Regions from separate parts of the Thermosynechococcus sp. HY213 genome, predicted to be linked through region 2. Evidence: riboswitches for the same ligand, from Rfam matches in the RefSeq annotation. Region 2 holds a riboswitch; the other holds the start of a gene.
The links. A riboswitch is a leader RNA that binds a small molecule or an ion and turns the genes downstream of it on or off. The one in region 2 is predicted to bind cobalamin.

Region 1: it holds a riboswitch for cobalamin, as region 2 does, so the genes downstream of both, metE (5-methyltetrahydropteroyltriglutamate--homocysteine S-methyltransferase) here and RHK62_RS04065 (sirohydrochlorin chelatase) in region 2, are expected to answer to the same signal.

Annotation. Positions count from the first base shown of each region.
Region 1 is NZ_JAVKVB010000016.1:108,010-113,447, reverse strand. Features, by position in the region: gene thrS (threonine--tRNA ligase) at 1-1,540, shown strand, start outside; gene RHK62_RS10115 (SufE family protein) at 1,721-2,170, opposite strand; cobalamin riboswitch at 2,322-2,467, shown strand; gene metE (5-methyltetrahydropteroyltriglutamate--homocysteine S-methyltransferase) at 2,759-5,011, shown strand; gene RHK62_RS10105 (His/Gly/Thr/Pro-type tRNA ligase C-terminal domain-containing protein) at 5,265-5,417, shown strand.
Region 2 is NZ_JAVKVB010000007.1:176,341-181,778, forward strand. Features, by position in the region: gene RHK62_RS04050 (SUMF1/EgtB/PvdO family nonheme iron enzyme) at 1-391, shown strand, start outside; gene RHK62_RS04055 (hypothetical protein) at 513-929, shown strand; gene RHK62_RS04060 (peptide ligase PGM1-related protein) at 1,060-2,586, shown strand; cobalamin riboswitch at 2,622-2,763, shown strand; gene RHK62_RS04065 (sirohydrochlorin chelatase) at 2,796-3,827, shown strand; gene RHK62_RS04070 (2-isopropylmalate synthase) at 3,902-5,438, shown strand, end outside.

The DNA.
Region 1 (5,438 bases), on a different contig from region 2:
TGAGGAGGCCGAGCGCCGCATCCGGGAGCTAGGGGAACCCTACAAGCTGGAAATTCTCCAAGACCTCGAGGAGCCAATTACGATTTACCACTTGGGGGATGAGTGGTGGGATCTCTGTGCGGGACCTCACGTTGAAAATACGGGCGAGATTAACCCCAAGGCGATCGCCCTTGAAAGTGTTGCCGGTGCCTACTGGCGCGGCGATGAAACCAAAGCCCAACTGCAGCGCATCTACGGTACTGCTTGGGAAACCCCAGAACAACTGGCGGAATATAAACGCCGCAAAGAAGAAGCCCTGCGCCGTGACCACCGCAAACTGGGCAAAGAGCTGGGTCTCTTTATTTTCGCTGATCCTGTAGGACCAGGGCTACCCCTGTGGACTCCTAAGGGAACGATTCTGCGCTCAACCCTCGAGGAGTTTCTCAAAAAAGAGCAAATGAAGCGGGGATATCTACCGGTGGTGAGTCCGCACATTGCCCGTGTGGATCTATTTAAGACCTCTGGCCACTGGCAAAAGTACAAAGAGGATATGTTTCCCCTGATGGCCGAAGATGCTGAGGCGGCAGCCAACGAGCAGGGCTTTGTCCTCAAGCCAATGAACTGCCCCTTCCACATTCAAATCTATAAAAGTGAGTTGCGCTCCTACCGTGACTTGCCCCTACGGTTGGCGGAGTTTGGTACGGTTTATCGCTATGAGCAGTCCGGGGAATTGGGGGGCTTGACGCGGGTGCGGGGCTTTACCGTTGATGACTCCCACCTTTTTGTCACGCCAGAGCAGTTGGATGCCGAGTTTTTGAATGTGGTTGATCTCATTCTCTCGGTCTTTCGCTGTCTGCGTTTAAATAAATTCAAGGCACGGCTGAGCTTCCGCGATCCCAAATCCGACAAGTACATTGGCTCCGATGAGGCTTGGTCAAAGGCGGAGTCAGCAATTCAGCGAGCGGTAGAACAGTTGGGCATGGAGCATTTCTTGGGGATTGGGGAGGCCGCCTTCTATGGCCCCAAGCTCGACTTTATCTTTGAGGATGCCCTCGGTCGCGAGTGGCAGCTGGGAACGGTTCAGGTGGACTACAATTTGCCTGAGCGCTTTGATTTGGAATACGTTGCTGAGGACAATACCCGCCGCCGACCGGTGATGATTCACCGTGCCCCCTTTGGCTCGCTGGAGCGGCTCATTGGCATTCTCATTGAGGAGTACGCAGGGGATTTCCCCTTCTGGCTGGCACCCGAGCAAGTGCGCCTGTTGCCCGTGGGGGATGAGCAACGCCCCTATGCCGAACGTGTGGCCGCTCAACTGCGAGAGCAGGGCATCCGCGTGAGTGTGGATCGCACGGGCGATCGCCTAGGTAAACAAATCCGCAATGCTGAAACCCAGAAAATTCCTGTGATGGGCATTGTGGGTGCCAAGGAAGTCGAAAGCGAGACCGTGAGTATCCGCACCCGTGCAGCGGGAGATGTCGGCGCCTTGTCTGTTGAACAACTCATCGAGAAACTGACATCGGCAGTGAATGCAATGGATGCCGAGATTCAGTGGCAGTAGGCCGAGCCTTCTGGCGAATAGGGAGTATAAGCAGAAGTGTTAAATCCGCAAACGAAGCTTAATGTCCCCGTTGCGGGGACTGTTGCGTCATCCTACAACTAAAAGATTATCCTCCTTCGTAAGGGTGTTCTCTAGCACCCAGCCCAGCTTTTGCTGCTGTAGTCCCATCAGCTGAGATTTTTAAGTGTGACACGAAGTCTCGGCCAAGTGATAGGCTAGGGCTTGCTGTTGCATCGTTCGAAAAATGTTGTAAAAGCCATTGGCTCGCGAGGGGGTTAAGCTGACATTCAGTCCGGTTTGCTGAATAAAGTCAGGTTTTAACTGGAGGATTTCTGCAGGTGTCAACCCACTCAACCCTTCAACCAATAGCCCCACTAATCCCTTCGTCACTTGAGCGTCAGAATCCCCCTGAAAAATCACCTTGCCCTGCTCTAAAGAGGCCATCACGTACACTTGGGAGACACAGCCGGGTACGCGGTTGGCGGCAACCTTCTGCTCCTCAGGAAATGGCGGCAGGCGCTTTGCAAAGCTCAGTAAGTATTCATAGCGCCGCTTTGGATCTGAGATCTGTTGGAACCGCTGAACAATGCGATCGAGGGAAGCCGGTAAAGGCTGGCAGGCGGAGGGCATATTTACCTAGAAGAACGCTGCTGAGAAAAATGATAACTATTTCTCATTTTAGCCTCAGCAGTTGCACAATAACGGCAGCAGTCAACCTAGGGGCAGCTTTTCATACCAATAGACCGCCGTGCTCTTACCCTTAACTCATAACTTGTGTTAGCCTTGAATGTACTCACTCGGTTCTGGTGGGGATCAGCCATCAGACGCAAGGGGGAAAGTGCAGTGCAAATCTGCCGCTGTCCCGCAGCTGTGATGAGAGGCACTACTCTCTCAGTCAGAATGCCCGCCGAGTTGTGAATGTCGTTATGCCAACATCTGCGAGGTACAGATGATGTTCTTCATGCTTCAATTTTCATTAATTTGCCTAGGTAAAGAACCCCCCTACCGCCCTTTTCTCGCAACGTTGCTGCCGTTACTGTAGCACAAGTGATTTTGGAGATTTTCAAGCACCTACAAGCACTTAGACAAGGGGTTGCTCTTGCAGTGACCCACGTTAGGTTCTGCTGATGATGCTGGAAGTGTACTGCTTGTTGGGCTGAAAACAGCTATCTTTCTTTGTCTATTGAGAGAACTGTCAAAACTCAGGGTACTGCAACAATGACCATTCAAACTGCAACGCTAGGCTACCCCCGTATTGGTAAAAATCGTGAGCTGAAAAAGGCATTGGAAGCCTTTTGGAATGGCAAATACAATCAAGAAAATTTGCTACAAACAGTTCAAGAGATTGAATTGGCAAATTGGCAAACGCAACTAAAGGCTGGCATTGATCGCATTGGCGTTGGCGATACCAGTTTTTACGATCCCGTCCTTGACTGGAGTGTCCGCCTCGGTCTCATCCCACAGCGGTATCAAGCCTTTACAGGGCTGGAGCAATACTTTGCAATGGCTCGTGGCAAAGAGGGGATTCCAGCTCTTGAGATGACCAAATGGTTTGACACCAACTATCACTACTTGGTTCCCGAAATGAGTCAGCCTCTTCAGGCAGCGGACTTTAGTGATTTTCTGGGGATCATCGGTCGTGCCCAAAGGGTCTTGGGCGATCGCGCCGTTCCCATGGTGCTAGGGCCTTTAACCCTGCTACGGCTGAGTCGGCTGCAGATGAATCTAGAGGAAGCGTTGTCTTGCCTAGTGGAGCGCTATCTTATCCTGTTGGCTGAATTGAAGAACCTAGGGGTGGTTGAGGTACAAATCCACGAACCTGCCTTGGTTTTTGGGGACACCAACAACTTCAGGGAATTGTATGAATCAACGTTTGATGCGCTCTGTCAAGTTGGCTTGCCGATTTACCTAGTGACCTACTTTGATGATCTCGGCGCTGCCTATCCTTGGGTGGTGACGTTGCCCGTAGCCGGCATTAGTCTAGATTTTACCCGTGGGCAGAACTTGGCATTATTGCAGCAGTATGGTTTCCCAAGGGATAAACAGCTGGGAGTGGGTATTGTGGATGCCCGAAACATTTGGAAAATTTGCCCAGAACCTGTCGTGTCAACCTTAGCAGCGATTCAGGGTATCACAACTAATATCCGGTTGCACCCCTCAGCCTCTTTACAATTCGTCCCCTACGATGCAGCACGAGAAGTGAAGTTACCAGAGCCATTGCGGCGGGTGTTGAGTTTTGCCGAACAAAAGTTGGATGAGGTGGTGCTATTGGCACAGACCCTGCAGGAGAGTCCCAAAGCCCTTGCCCAGCACCCCCAATTGGCAGAGATTGAAGCCCAGTGGCAGGCCTTTAAGGAATTTAGGCCTGTGAATCCAGTGGTACAACAGCGGTTGCGCAATTTAACCGTCAACGATCTGGAACGGGCTATGCCCTATAAACAACGCCGCCAACTGCAGCCCACCTTACCGCTCTTTCCGACAACTACCATTGGTTCTTTTCCGCAAACCCCAGAAGTGCGGCAATTGCGGGTGAAGCTCAAGCGCGGAGAAATCACCCTTGCTGAGTACCAAGCAGCAATTGATGCTGAAATTGCCAAATGCATTCGATTGCAGGAAGAAATTGGCCTAGATGTATTGGTGCATGGCGAGTTTGAACGCACCGACATGGTGGAATTCTTTGGCCAGAAGCTCACTGGTTTTGTCTTTACTGAACACGGCTGGGTGCAAAGCTATGGCAGTCGCTGTGTGCGTCCACCCATTATTTATGGGGATGTAGCGCGAACCGAGCCAATGACGGTGCGAGAGTTTAAGGTGGCGCAATCGTTGACACAAAAAATCGTCAAGGGTATGCTGACGGGGCCGGTAACAATGATTAACTGGTCTTTTACCCGCACCGATATTCCGCGTAGCGAACAGGCGATGCAGATTGCCTTGGCTCTACGGGATGAAGTGGCCGATTTAGAAGCTGCTGGGGCAAAGATTATCCAGATTGATGAACCCGCTTTACGGGAAGGATTACCCCTCAAGCCGGAACGTTGGCAGGAGTACTTGGCTTGGGCCGTCGATGCGTTTCGGTTGGCGGCTGGTGTGGCTAAGCCAGAAACCCAAATTCATACCCACATGTGCTATTCGGAGTTTGGCGACATTATTCAACATATCGAGCGCCTAGATGCAGATGTGTTGTCCATTGAAAATAGCCGCAGTAACAATGAAACGCTGTTTGAAATTACTGATGCCGGCTATCAACAGCAGGTGGGCAATGGTGTTTATGATGTTCATAGTCCGGCAGTTCCCACTGTTGAGCAGATGGTTCAGCAGCTGGAGACTGCGATCGCCCATCTACCCAGTGACCAGATTTGGGTTAACCCAGACTGCGGTCTGAAAACCCGTCGCTGGGAGGAAGTGATTCCCTCACTGAAAAACATGGTGGCCGCCGCCCAGCAATTGCGAGGGGCTCGTCTTACCAACTGAGGATCTGTTGTCGCTGCCAGCGCACCGTTGCCCCCTTAAAATCGCAGGATTTTTCCACCACTCAAAACTGCGTTTCCATTCCTGCGATTAGCGGGGCAATGCTTGTAAGCAGGCTGCCCCATGCCTAAAGACCTGCTCCATGATTGGTAGGGGCACCTGACCTCGGCTGATGGGACATCCGCATGAGTGTGGATCGTACGGGCGATCGCTAGGTCAACAAATCCGCAATGCTGAAACCTAGAAAATTCCTGTGATGGGCATTGTGGGTGCCAAGGAAGTCGAAAGCGAGACCGTGAGTATCCGCACCCGTGCAGCGGGAGATGTCGGCGCTTTCCCTGTTAAGGAACTGGTTGAAAAACTCACCTCTGCCATGACTGCGATCGATGCCGATATTCAGTGGCAATAGTGGGCAATTGATCTACAGGGC
Region 2 (5,438 bases):
TTACCCCGTTCCTGAGGATTTGGACTTACCTATGTGGGGACTCAGTTTCTATGAGGCTGAAGCCTATGGCCATTTCCAAGGCAAACGTCTCCCCAGTGAACGGGAATGGGAGATTGCTGCTCAGCAGGGACTCTTGAATCAGGGCTACGTTTGGGAGTGGACGCAAAGTCCCTTTGCCCCCTATCCGGAGTTCCAGAGCTATCCCTACCGGGGGTATTCTGCGCCCTACTTTGATGGCAAGCATTTTGTTCTAAAAGGCGGTAGTCACTGGACGCGCCCCATTCTCAAGCGACCCTCATTTCGCAATTGGTATAGCCGCACCACCCGTGAGGTGTTTGCCGGCGCCCGCTATGTTCAACTAGAAGCACTCCCGATTGAGTCTGAGGCCTAGACTGGGTGAAGTGGGTTAATTTTGTGCCCAAGTTCCCCGTGATCCTGTGATCCTTTTCACGGGCACTCCCCTTAGGCTTCGCCAGAATCAGACTATCAACTATCCTCTTGCGAGGCACCTTATGAGAAACTTCGCTTTTTCCGCTTTGCTTGTCCTAACTGGAACCCTAGCTCACACTGTCACAGCATTGGCACTTCCCACAGCAACGCTGCAAGGTCGCATCTTTTTTGGCGATCAAATGGGCAATGTTGCACCGGCTGCCTGCTCAGCGATTCAAGTTGTTGCTAAACCGCAAAATTTACCGCCCATCAAGGTATTTGCTACTGGTCCTGCCGCTGGTGCTCAGGATGGTCAATGTACCTTTAAGATGACTAATGTGCCAGCAGGTGTTCCCATTGAATTAAGCGCCGTTTACAGCGATTTGCTCTCCTATCCCGAAAAAACGTACCCCAGTCCTGCCGGCAAGTGGCAAAATCCCTTTGTTCTGCGCCCCGCTCAGGTGCATGTCAGGTACATTGAACTGGATGGCAAACCTTAGTTTGTTGGCTATTGAAGCTGAGCAAACGAAGCACCGTTCCTCAGTAAAGAAAGTTTGAACAAGATGACCCCCAAGCGATGAGTGCGACTCAAACTCCCTAAACTAGGGACAAGGGCATAGGGGCGTTTTGATGTCAATTGCTGAGGAATTCCGCCAACTGCAAACGCGACTCTTGGAGTGCTGGGACGGGACAGAAACGTTTATTCCTGAACTACCCAAGGGTCCCGGCGGCATTGAGCGCGATATTGTGGTGGTGCCTTCCCTGAGCTTTCCCCAACCGGAGCTGGCCAAGATCACCGGCTATACCCACTACGAGGAGCGGCAACTCTATACGCTGATCCAGTTGCGGAATCCGCGTACCCGCATGATCTACGTGACGTCCCAGCCGCTGCACCCCAGCATTATTGACTATTATCTGGATTTACTCCCCGGCGTACCCAGTTCCCATGCCCGCGATCGCCTGCTGCTGCTGGCCACCTACGATCGCTCCGATAAACCCTTGACTGCGAAAATTTTAGAGCGGCCTCGCCTTTTGGAGCGTATCCGTCAAGCCCTGCGTCCCAACCAAGCCTACATGGTGTGTTTTAACTCCACCCCTTTGGAGCGGGAACTGGCGGTACGCTTAGGCATTCCCCTCTACTCGACGGATCCCGACCTCCTCTACTGGGGAACCAAGGCGGGCAGTCGGGAACTTTTTGCGGCCGCAGGCATTCCCCATCCGATGGGCAGCGGTTTTTTGCAGGGGGTACCGGAACTGGTGCGCGCGATCGCTCACCTCCAAGAGAAATCTCCTGAACTGCAACGGGTGGTGGTGAAACTCAATGAGGCTTTTTCCGGAGAAGGCAATGCTCTTCTTGATCTGCGCCCACTGCGCCCCCTTGGCAGCCCACACACCCCCGATCATCTACAACGGATTGAAAATAGCCTAGAGGAGATGGTCTTTCAGGCGCCTAATGAAACTTGGCTCTCCTATCGGCAGCGATTTATGGATCTGGGTGGCATTGTCGAAGCCTTTGTGGAAGGGACAGTCAAGCGATCGCCCAGTGTCCAAGGCTGTATTACCCCCAAAGGCAGTGTTGAAATCGTCTCCACCCATGAACAGTTACTCAATGCCCCCACAGGTCAAATTTTCATTGGCTGTGAATTTCCCGCCCATGCCGACTATCGCCAACAACTCCAAGAATTGGGGCAAAAGGTAGGGACGTACTTGGCACAGCAGGGGGTGATCGGCTGTTTTGGTGTGGACGTTGTTGCAACCCAGACAACAGCAGGGTGGGAGCTTTACGCCATTGAAATTAACTTGCGCAAGGGTGGTACTACGCACCCCTTTATGACCTTAAAATTCCTCACCGATGGCCACTATGAGCTAGCCTCTGGACTGTTTTACAGCAAGCACCGCCGTCCCAAGTATTACATTGCCTCCGATAACCTCTGCCAACCCCACTATCGCGGCCTCCTGCCCAATGATCTCTTGGATATGATTGCCCGCTACCATCTCCACTTTGACTCCAGCACCGAAACGGGCACTGTCTTTCACCTCATGGGGGCACTCTCGGAATTTGGTAAGCTGGGACTCGTCAGCATTGGTAACACCCCCGAAGAAGCCCAAGCCATCTACGACCAGACCATTGGCGTTCTCGATGCTGCGGCGCTATAGGTCTCTCATGTGCCCACCCCCTGCATAGACAGGGGTCTGAGAATCTCGCTACAATTGGCAACGTTCACTGTGAAGAGCAGCCTGTAGGGAAAATCCAGTGCAAGTCTGGTGCTGTGCCGCAGCTGTGATGGGGAACCCCCCTCAGCCAGAATGCCTACTTGCTGTGGTTCACTCTGTTTGCCTGCGTCGCACGGGCATGGAGTTTCAACGTGGTTGTTACGCTCAACGATTCCATTCTCAATCCCCTCGGTTTTAGCCTCGATTTACCCCCTCTCCCCCAATCTCGACCGCTTTTACTCGTCGGTCATGGGACGCGCGATCCGGAAGGTCGCCAAGCATTTTTGGACTTTGCCCAAGCCTATTATCAACTGGATCCCTGCCGGCCTGTTTTTCCCTGTTTTCTGGAGTTAACGGAACCCTCGATTTTTGAGGTGCTCAGCCAGTGTGCTGCCGCAGGCCATACAGATTTGTCAGTGCTACCAGTTTTACTCTTTGCTGCTCGCCACAATAAGTTTGACGTTACCAATGAGTTGGATCGGGCGCGGCGGGCGTTTCCGCAATTGCGCTATCACTATGGCCGCCACTATGGTATTGCCCCCGAAATTTTAACCCTGTGGCGATCGCGCCTTGAACTCTTGGACTCACCAGAATTTAATCCCCAAGGCATTGGCCGCGAAGAAACCGTTCTCCTAGTGGTGGGACGCGGCTCCAGTGATCCCGATGCCAATGGCGATGTCTTTAAGCTAGCCCGCATGCTCTGGGAAGGCAGTGGCTACAAAACCGTTGAGGTCTGCTTTATTGGCATTACCCATCCCCGCCTACCCGAAGGATTTGGGCGGGCGAATCTTTACCAGCCCCGCCGCGTCATTGTCCTGCCCCACTTTATGTTTACAGGGGCACTAGTCAAGAAAATCTATACCCTTACCGCAGAAGCCCAAGCCGCCTATCCCAGTGTTGAATACGTGAACCTACCGGAAATTGGCCTGCATCCGCAACTATTTTATCTCACGCGGCAGCGGGAAATTGAAACCCATACGGGGCAGGTGGCCATGAACTGTGAAGCCTGCAAATTCCGCTTGGTGGCAGGCCATAGCCATCATCACCACCATCATCAGGATCATGAGCACCCCTCCCACAGCCATGATCACGGGGGTCATCACCCTCACCACCATCACCATGGATCAACCGTGGACTTGGATCACTTGCCCAGTTACCACCAACGCATTTGGCAAGTTCCCTAAGCATCGCTCCCCAGCGAAAATGTTAGAGTAAATGATGACTGCTACTCTTTCTCAAGCTTAGATAGGGCTTGTCTATGCGTATTAAATATCCTCCCCAGACGGTTGACCGGGTGTTAATTTTTGATACCACCCTGCGGGACGGTGAACAGTCGCCCGGTGCTTCCCTAAATGTGGATGAAAAACTGGCGATCGCCCGTCAACTGGCGCGACTGGGGGTGGATATTATTGAAGCAGGCTTTCCCTTTGCCAGTCCCGGTGACTTTGAGGCGGTGCAGCGGATTGCTGAAACCGTGGGCACCGAAACGGGGCCGGTGATCTGTGGCTTGGCTCGTGCCACCCGCCAAGATATTGAAGCAGCCGCAAAAGCCCTCAAACCCGCCTACTATCCGCGGATTCACACCTTTATTGCCACCTCGGATATCCACCTAGAGTACAAACTGAAGAAAACCCGCGCTGAGGTACTGGAAATTGCCCCCGAAATGGTGGCCTATGCCAAGTCCTTTGTGGATGATGTTGAGTTTTCCCCTGAGGATGCCGGGCGTTCGGATCCTGAGTTTCTCTATCAAGTTTTGGAACGGGTGATTGACGCCGGTGCCACAACAATTAACATTCCCGACACGGTGGGTTACACCACCCCCGCCGAGTTTGGCGCCCTGATCAAAGGCATCAAGGAAAACGTGCCGAATATTGATCGTGCCGTCATTTCAGTCCATGGTCACAACGACTTGGGCTTGGCCGTTGCCAACTTCCTCGAAGCAGTCAAAAATGGGGCACGGCAACTGGAGTGTACGGTTAACGGCATTGGGGAGCGCGCCGGCAATGCTGCCCTTGAGGAATTGGTGATGGCTCTCTATGTGCGGCGGCAGTACTTCAATCCCTTCCTTGGCCGTCCCCCCGAATCGGAAGCACCCCTGACCAATATCAACACCCGCGAAATTTACAAAACCTCCCGCTTGGTCTCCAATCTAACGGGCATGCTGATTCAGCCCAATAAGGCGATCGTCGGTGCCAACGCCTTTGCCCACCAATCAGGCATTCACCAAGATGGCGTCCTCAAGCACAAGCAAACCTATGAAATCATGGATGCCCAACTCATTGGCCTTGCCGATAACCAAATTGTTTTGGGTAAACTCTCTGGTCGCAATGCCTTTGCCACCCGCCTGCGCGAGCTGGGCTTTGAACTCAGTGAAACGGAACTCAACAAGGCGTTTTTGCGCTTTAAGGAACTGGCCGACAAGAAAAAAGAAATCACTGACTGGGATCTAGAAGCTATTGTTAAAGATGAAACCCAAGCCATTGATGTTCAAGGCTACCAGCTGGAATTTGTGCAGGTCTCCTGTGGCGATCGCGCCCGCCCCACCGCCACCGTAACCATCCGTCTGCCCAGTGGTGAGGAGCTGACAGATGCCGCTATTGGCACAGGCCCTGTGGATGCCGTCTATCGTGCCATTAACCGCGTGGTGCAAATTCCCAATCGCCTCATTGAGTATTCCGTGCAGTCAGTGACCGCGGGAATTGATGCCATCGGCGAGGTGACCATTCGCCTGCAACACGGGGATCGCATTTACTCGGGCCATGCCGCCAATACAGATATTATTGTTGCTTCGGCTC